DNA from 2 places in the Streptomyces macrosporus genome. Region 2 is predicted to be linked to the other one. Evidence: riboswitches for the same ligand, from Rfam matches in the RefSeq annotation. Region 2 holds a riboswitch; the other holds the start of a gene.

Region 1 (3,395 bases), on a different contig from region 2:
GTTGTCGACCAGGTGCATCACGCCGTAGCCGTTCGCGTGGCTGGGCTTCCCGTCGTGGCCGTCGAGGTGGGTCTCCCCGTAGCCGACCGCGACGAGGAGGTCGCGCGGGACCTGGAACTCCTCGGCGGCCTGGGCGAACGCCCGGTTCATCGGGGCGGGCGGCGCGGGGTCCGCGGGCGCGGCGCCCGCGGGACCGCCGGTGAGGAGCAGCGCGGCGACGGCCAGGCCGCCGAGCGCGATGGCGGCGGGCCGTCTTGGGGCCGTGGGGCGTCGGGACATTCTTCCTCCAGGTCAGCATGCGCGTGGGGGTGAGCATCGATGGCTCGCTCACGCCGGTGGATGGAAGGCTTTCTACCGGCAAGCCATGTACACGTCAATAATGTTCCGGGTGTTCCCCGCGATTTCGTCCACCGCTCGCAGGGAATTCGGAGGCGGGGTCCGGGAAAAGGCGCCGAGACCCGAATCCCCACCCGGACCACCGCCACCGCCTGCACGGACGTCTCACCCGGCGCGACCGTCCACGCGCCGGGGGATTCCGCGACCCCCGAGCCTCGCCGGTCGACGCTACGCGCGTCAACGAATTGCGCGGAAAAAGCGAGGAATTCTTTGGTGTGAACCACTGAAGAAATCCGGGAAGGAAACGGAAAGGTCCGCCCGATCCGCCCTTCGGCCACCTTTCCGCCCCTCTCCGAAGGGGCTTGTCGAAAGGGCTCGGCGGCGGCCTCGGGGCCCCGGCGCGACCGCTCCGCGAGAGGACGTGCCCCAACTCCCCGACGGCGCGCGGGAGATGCTCCCCCGGCGGCGTCGAACGGCCCGGACCGGGGTGTGATCCCGCTCCCACCACCGGCGGAGCCGGGTCGCCGGCCCGTTAGAGTGAGCCGACGAACGTCACGTGCCCGAGTGGGGGAAGCCGGTGCGAATCCGGCGCTGACCCGCAACCGTGAACACGGCGGACGCATCCCGCCCGCCGTGCCAGCCGGAGCACCCGCCCGGGCACGAGCAGGCTCCCGGAGCCGGTGCCTCCGCCGCACGGCGGGGCGGCGGCCCCGGTACCGGCACCGTCGAGGAGTGCGGAGCCGAGCCCGGTGTGCCCCGTGCGGCGAGCGCGGTCGGCCGGCCGCGCACGGCTGCGCCCGGAAGACGCCCACGAGAAAGGCACCCGCCATGTCCCTGCGCCGTACCGTCGCGGCCCTGGTCGCCTCCGCCGCGCTCTGCGCGGCCGCGACCCCCGCAGCCGTCGCCGAGGAGTCTCCGTCCGCGCAGGCTCCGGCGCAGCGGGACCTGCCGTCCGCGCTGTACGGGAAGGGCGACCCGCGGTACGACGGCGTGTGGCGGCAGTCGCTGGCCCTGCTCGCCCAGGACACGGCCGGGGTGAAGCCCGCCGGGAAGGCCGTGGAGTGGCTGACCGGGCAGCAGTGCGAGGACGGCGCCTTCGCCTCCTACCGCCCCGACCCCACCGAGCCGTGCACCGCCGAGACCGTCGCCGACGTCAACGCCACGGCCGTCGCCGTCCAGGCGCTGGCCGCCCTCGGCGGCCACGACGAGCGGGTGGAGAAGGCGGTGGAGTGGCTGAAGCTGGTCCGGAACGAGGACGGCGGCTGGGGCTACAACCCCGGCGCCCCGAGCGACGCCAACACCGTCTCCCTCGTGATCGGCGCCCTGGTGGCGGCGGGTCAGGACCCGGCGAAGGCGCTCTCGGACGAGGGCGGTTCGCCGTACGACGCCCTGCTGGACTTCCGCCTGGGCTGCGACGCGAAGGCCGACGAGCGCGGCGCCTTCGCCTACCAGCCCGACGACAAGGGCCGGTTGGCCGCGAACGACGACGCCACGGCCGCCGCCGTCCTGGCCGCGCTGGGCGAGGACCTGGTCGTCGAGCCGGGCGACCAGAACGGCGCCGCGGCGAAGGCGCCCACCTGCGACGGGGACGGGGACGAGGAGCCCACCCCGGCCGAGGCCGCCGCCGGCGGCGCCGCGTACCTGGCGAGGACGCTGGAGGAGGGCGGCGGCCACCTGACGTCCGCCCTGCCCGGCGCCGAGGAGCAGCCGGACTACGGCAACACCGCCGACGCCGTGCTCGCCCTGGCCGCCGCCGGTCGGGAGGACGCCGCCCGCGCGTCCCTGGCCTGGCTGGAGGAGAACGCCCCGACGTGGGAGGGGTTCGAGGACAACCCGGCCGCCCTGGGCCAGCTCGTCCTGGCCGCCCGCGCCACGGGCGGCGACCCGTCGGACTTCGGCGGCACCGACCTGGTGGAGCTCCTGAACGCCACCGGCCCCGCACCGGCGTCCGTGCCGGACGACGGCGGGAACGCGGACGACGGCGAGGGCGGCGCGGAGAAGGGCGGGGACGGCCTGCCGGTGATCGGGATCGCCGCCGGCGCGGTCCTGGTCGTCGCCGTGGTCGCCGCCGTGGTGGTCCTCCGCGGCAGGAGGCGGTCCGAGTGACCGCGCGGCGCGTCCGGTCCGCCCTGTCGGCCGTCCTGCCCACCGCTCTGTCGTCCGTCCTGCCCACCGTCCTGTCGGCCGCGTGCGCGGCCGTCGTGCTGGTGGCGGCCGGCGCGGCGCCCGCGCACGCGGGCGAGTACCGCTACTGGTCCTTCTGGGAGCGGGACGGACGGGAGTGGACGTACGCCACGCAGGGACCGGGCACGCTGCGCCCCGAGGACGGCGCCGTGCTGGGGTTCCGGTTCGCCGTGAGCGAGGACTCCGGAGACGCCGACGCGCCGCGCGGACGGGCGGACTTCGAGGCGATCTGCGGAACCACCGAGCCGCGGTCCGGCGAGAAGCGGATCGCGTTGGACGTCGACTTCGGCACCGCGGCCGACGCCCCCTCGGGCGAGACCCCGCCGAAGGCCCGCACCGCCTGCGCCGTCGTCCCCGAGGACGGCACCGCCGCCGACGCGCTGGCCGCCGCCTTCGAACCGCTGCGGTACGACTCCTCGGCGATCCTCTGTGCCATCGCGGGCTATCCGCGGACGGGCTGCGGCGAGCAGGTGTCCTCCGACGGGGCGGCCTCCGACAAGGCGACCTCCGACGCGGCGACGGACGAGGCGGGCGCGGCGGACGAGGGCGGGACCGGCGACGGCGGCCCCTCCACCGGCCTGCTCGGCGGCGTCGCCCTCGTCGCCGCCCTGGGGGCCGCGGCCGTGTGGCAGGCCCGGCGACGCCGGTCATGACCCTCCCGACCGCGCTGCGCGCCCCCCGGGAGACCCGCGCCAACGCCCTCCACGCGGGCGCGTGGTGGCTGTGGGCGCTGGGACTGGCCACGGCCGCGTCGCGGACCACCAACCCGCTGCTGCTGGCGCTGATCGTCGCCGTCACCGCGTACGTCGTCGCGGCCCGTCGCACCGACGCCCCCTGGGCGCGCGGCTACGGCGCCTTCCTCAAGCTCGCCCTGC
Region 2 (3,395 bases):
ACGAGGATTCCGGCATCGATCCGGCCGTGGTCCTGGCGGGGTTGGTCGGAGCGATCATCTGGAACCTGCTGACCTGGCTGGCGGGCCTCCCCTCCAGCTCCTCGCACGCCCTCATGGGCGGCCTCATCGGCGCCACCATCGCCTCCGTCGGCGTCGGCGCCGTCTCCATGAGCGCGGTCGTCTCCAAGGTCCTGCTCCCGGCGCTGGCGGCGCCGCTGGTCGCCGGCATCGCGGCGATGCTCGCCACCCGGCTCACCTACCGGATCACCCGGAACACCGATGAGAAGGACGTGGCCAAGGGCTACCGGGCCGGGCAGATCGCCTCGGCCGCCCTGGTCTCCCTCGCCCACGGCACCAACGACGCGCAGAAGACGATGGGCGTCATCACCCTCGCCCTGATCTCCGGCGGCGTGCTGGGCGCCGACGCCGACCCGCCGCTGTGGGTCATCGCCTCGGCCGGCATCGCGATCGCCCTGGGCACCTACCTGGGCGGCTGGCGGATCATCCGCACCATGGGCAAGGGCCTCACCGACATCCGGCCGGCGCAGGGCTTCGCCGCCCAGACCAGCTCGGCCGTCACCATCCTGGCCTCCTCCCACCTGGGCTTCGCGCTCTCCACCACGCAGGTCTGCTCCGGCTCGATCATGGGCTCCGGCCTGGGCCGCAAGGGCGGCACGGTGCGCTGGAACACCGCCGGCCGCATGGTCGCCGCGTGGGGCCTGACCCTTCCGGCCGCCGGCCTGGTGGCCGCGGGCGCCGCCCTCCTGACCACCCAGGGCGACTGGGGCGTCACCGTCGTCACCGTCCTGACCGTGGTGGCCTGCGCCGCGATCTGGTTCGCCTCCCGCCGGGAGCCGGTGGACCACACCAACGTCAACGACGTCGAGCCGATCGCGCCCGTCGCCGTCGAGACCCTCGACACCGCCGTGCAGGTCGGCGTCCCGCCGCAGCCCGCCGTCGAGGAGGCCGACGCCGCCGACGCCGAGGCGAAGCCCGCCGTCTCCGCCCCCCTCTCCCCCACCTCGTAACACCGCCTCGTACACACCGCGCGGGCCCCAGGGAACCGCACGGAACCGCAAAGGAAACAGCCTCATGGACATCGACTGGGCCGCTCTCGGCCAGGTCTTCGGGGTCAGCCTCGTGATGACGGTCGGCCTGGTGTGCGTCTTCACCTTCGGCATCGTCGGCACCCGCACCGACCACGGGACGGGCGACGGCGGCGCCGGCCTCCTCGGCCGCGTCGGCGCCTACGCCAGCTTCGCCCTGTGCGCGGCGGCCGTGGCGTACGGCATCTACATCATCGCGGCCTGATCGACATCCCCCTCTCGGGCGCCCGACGACCGTCGTCGGGCGCCTTTTCCCTGTCACGAGCCGGGCGCGCACGCGATGTGACGCGCCGACAGGCGCACACCGCGCACACCGGCGTCGTGTGCCCTTCCGCACACTGCGCCGTCGCAGGTCACCGCGGAGTTGACGCCTCTTCCCGGGCATGGTGGACTTCCCGTTGCCCAACGGCGGCAGGAGAGGAAGCCGGTGCGAATCCGGCGCGGTCCCGCCACTGTCACCGGGGAGCGCTCCCCACCCAGGGCCACGGCTCGTGCATCGGGCTGGAAGGCCGGGGAAGCGCGGATCCGGGAGCCAGGAGACTCTCACCGCCGGTCACGTCGATCCAGGGCGAGGACCCTGAGTGAGGACATACCGCCATGCCCGGCATTCCGCCTGCCCCCTTTCCCACCGCGGTGACCGTACGAGGCGCGACGGCACGCTGACGCCATGCGCGCCGACCACGACACCACCGCCGCTCCCCCGGCCCTGTCCGCGGACCCCGCGCCCCCGATGCCGGGCCACGCGTACGGAGCGCTGCTGGGATACCTGTTCGACCTGATCGCCGGCGATCCCCGCCGCGGCCACCCCGTCGCCGCCTTCGGGCGTGCCGCAGCGGCCCTGGAGCGCCTGCTGTGGCGCGACCACCGCGGCGCGGGCGCGCTGTACACCGCCGTGTGCGCGGGCGGCGCCGTGGCCGCCGCGGCGGCGCTGGACCGTGCCGCGCGCCGCTCCCCCGCCGCCCGTACCGCCCTGACGGCCACCGCGACCTGGACCGTGATCGGCGGCAGCAGCCTGGCGCGCGAGGCCCGGACGATCGCCGCCGCCCTGGAGGCCGGCGACCTCGACGCGGCGCGCGCCCGGCTGCCGCACCTGTGCGGACGGGACCCGCAGGCGCTGGACGCCGACGGCATCGCCCGGGCGGTCGTGGAGTCCGTCGCCGAGAACACCTCCGACGCCGTGGTCGGCGCCCTGGTGTGGGGCGCGGTCGCCGGCGTGCCCGGCCTGGCGGGCTTCCGGGCCGTCAACACGCTGGACGCGATGGTCGGTCACCGCTCGCCGCGCCACCTCCGCTTCGGCTGGGCCTCGGCCCGGCTGGACGACGTCGTGGGCCGGCCCGGCTCCCGGCTGACCGCGCTGCTGGCCGTCCTCGCCGGCCCCGACCCGCGCGGCGCGCTGCGCGCCTGGCGGGCGGACGCCCGGCGTCACCCCAGCCCCAACGCCGGGGCGGTCGAGGCGGCGTTCGCGGGCGCGCTGGGCGTACGGCTGGGCGGGACGCTGTCGTACGGCGGACGGGTCGAGCACCGCCCGGTGCTCAACGCCTCCGGCCGTCCGGTGCGCGTGGCGGACATCGAGCGGGCGGTGCGCCTGTCGCGCCGGGTGGGCGCGCTGGCGCTGGCGGTGTGCGCCGGTGCCGCGGCCCTGCGGGAGCAGCGGAACACACGGAAGGGGAAGCGGTGACGGGTGGCGCACTGCTGGTCGCGGGGACGACCTCGGACGCGGGCAAGAGCGTGGTCACGGCCGGCATCTGCCGCTGGCTGGCCCGCAGGGGCGTGAAGGTGGCGCCGTTCAAGGCGCAGAACATGTCGCTGAACTCCTTCGTCACGCGCGACGGCGCCGAGATCGGCCGCGCCCAGGCCATGCAGGCCGCCGCGGCCCGGGTGGAGCCGACCGCGCTGATGAACCCGGTGCTGCTCAAGCCGGGCGGCGACCGCACCAGCCAGGTCGTGCTGCTGGGGAGGCCGGTGGGCGAGTTGAGCGCCCGCGGCTACCACACGGGACGGCAGGAGAGGCTGCTGGGAACGGTCCTCGACTGCCTGGCCGAGTTGCGGCGCACCCACGACGCGGTGATCTGCGAGGGCGCCGGCAGCCCGGCCGAGATCAACCTGCGGCGCAGCGACATCGTCAACATGGGCCTGGCCCGCGCCGCCTCCCTGCCGGTCGTGGTGGTCGGCGACATCGACCGCGGCGGCGTCTTCGCCTCCCTCTTCGGCACCACCGCGCTGCTCTCCCCCGAGGACCAGGCCCTGGTGGCCGGGTACCTGGTGAACAGGTTCCGCGGCGACGTGACG

What was found. A riboswitch is a leader RNA that binds a small molecule or an ion and turns the genes downstream of it on or off. The one in region 2 is predicted to bind cobalamin.
Region 1: linked by a shared signal. The riboswitch ahead of ABD335_RS13560 (SCO2321 family membrane protein) and the one ahead of ABD335_RS26370 (cobalamin biosynthesis protein) in region 2 are both predicted to bind cobalamin.

What each region holds. Positions count from the first base shown of each region.
Region 1 covers NZ_BAAASZ010000020.1:321,694-325,088, reverse strand. The annotation lists gene ABD335_RS13565 (peptidoglycan-binding protein) at 1-279, opposite strand, end outside; cobalamin riboswitch at 882-1,007, shown strand; gene ABD335_RS13560 (SCO2321 family membrane protein) at 1,165-2,442, shown strand; gene ABD335_RS13555 (SCO2322 family protein) at 2,439-3,173, shown strand; gene ABD335_RS13550 (CbiQ family ECF transporter T component) at 3,170-3,395, shown strand, end outside.
Region 2 covers NZ_BAAASZ010000037.1:115,239-118,633, reverse strand. The annotation lists gene ABD335_RS26380 (inorganic phosphate transporter) at 1-1,028, shown strand, start outside; gene ABD335_RS26375 (hypothetical protein) at 1,093-1,311, shown strand; cobalamin riboswitch at 1,525-1,648, shown strand; gene ABD335_RS26370 (cobalamin biosynthesis protein) at 1,837-2,784, shown strand; gene ABD335_RS26365 (cobyric acid synthase) at 2,781-3,395, shown strand, end outside.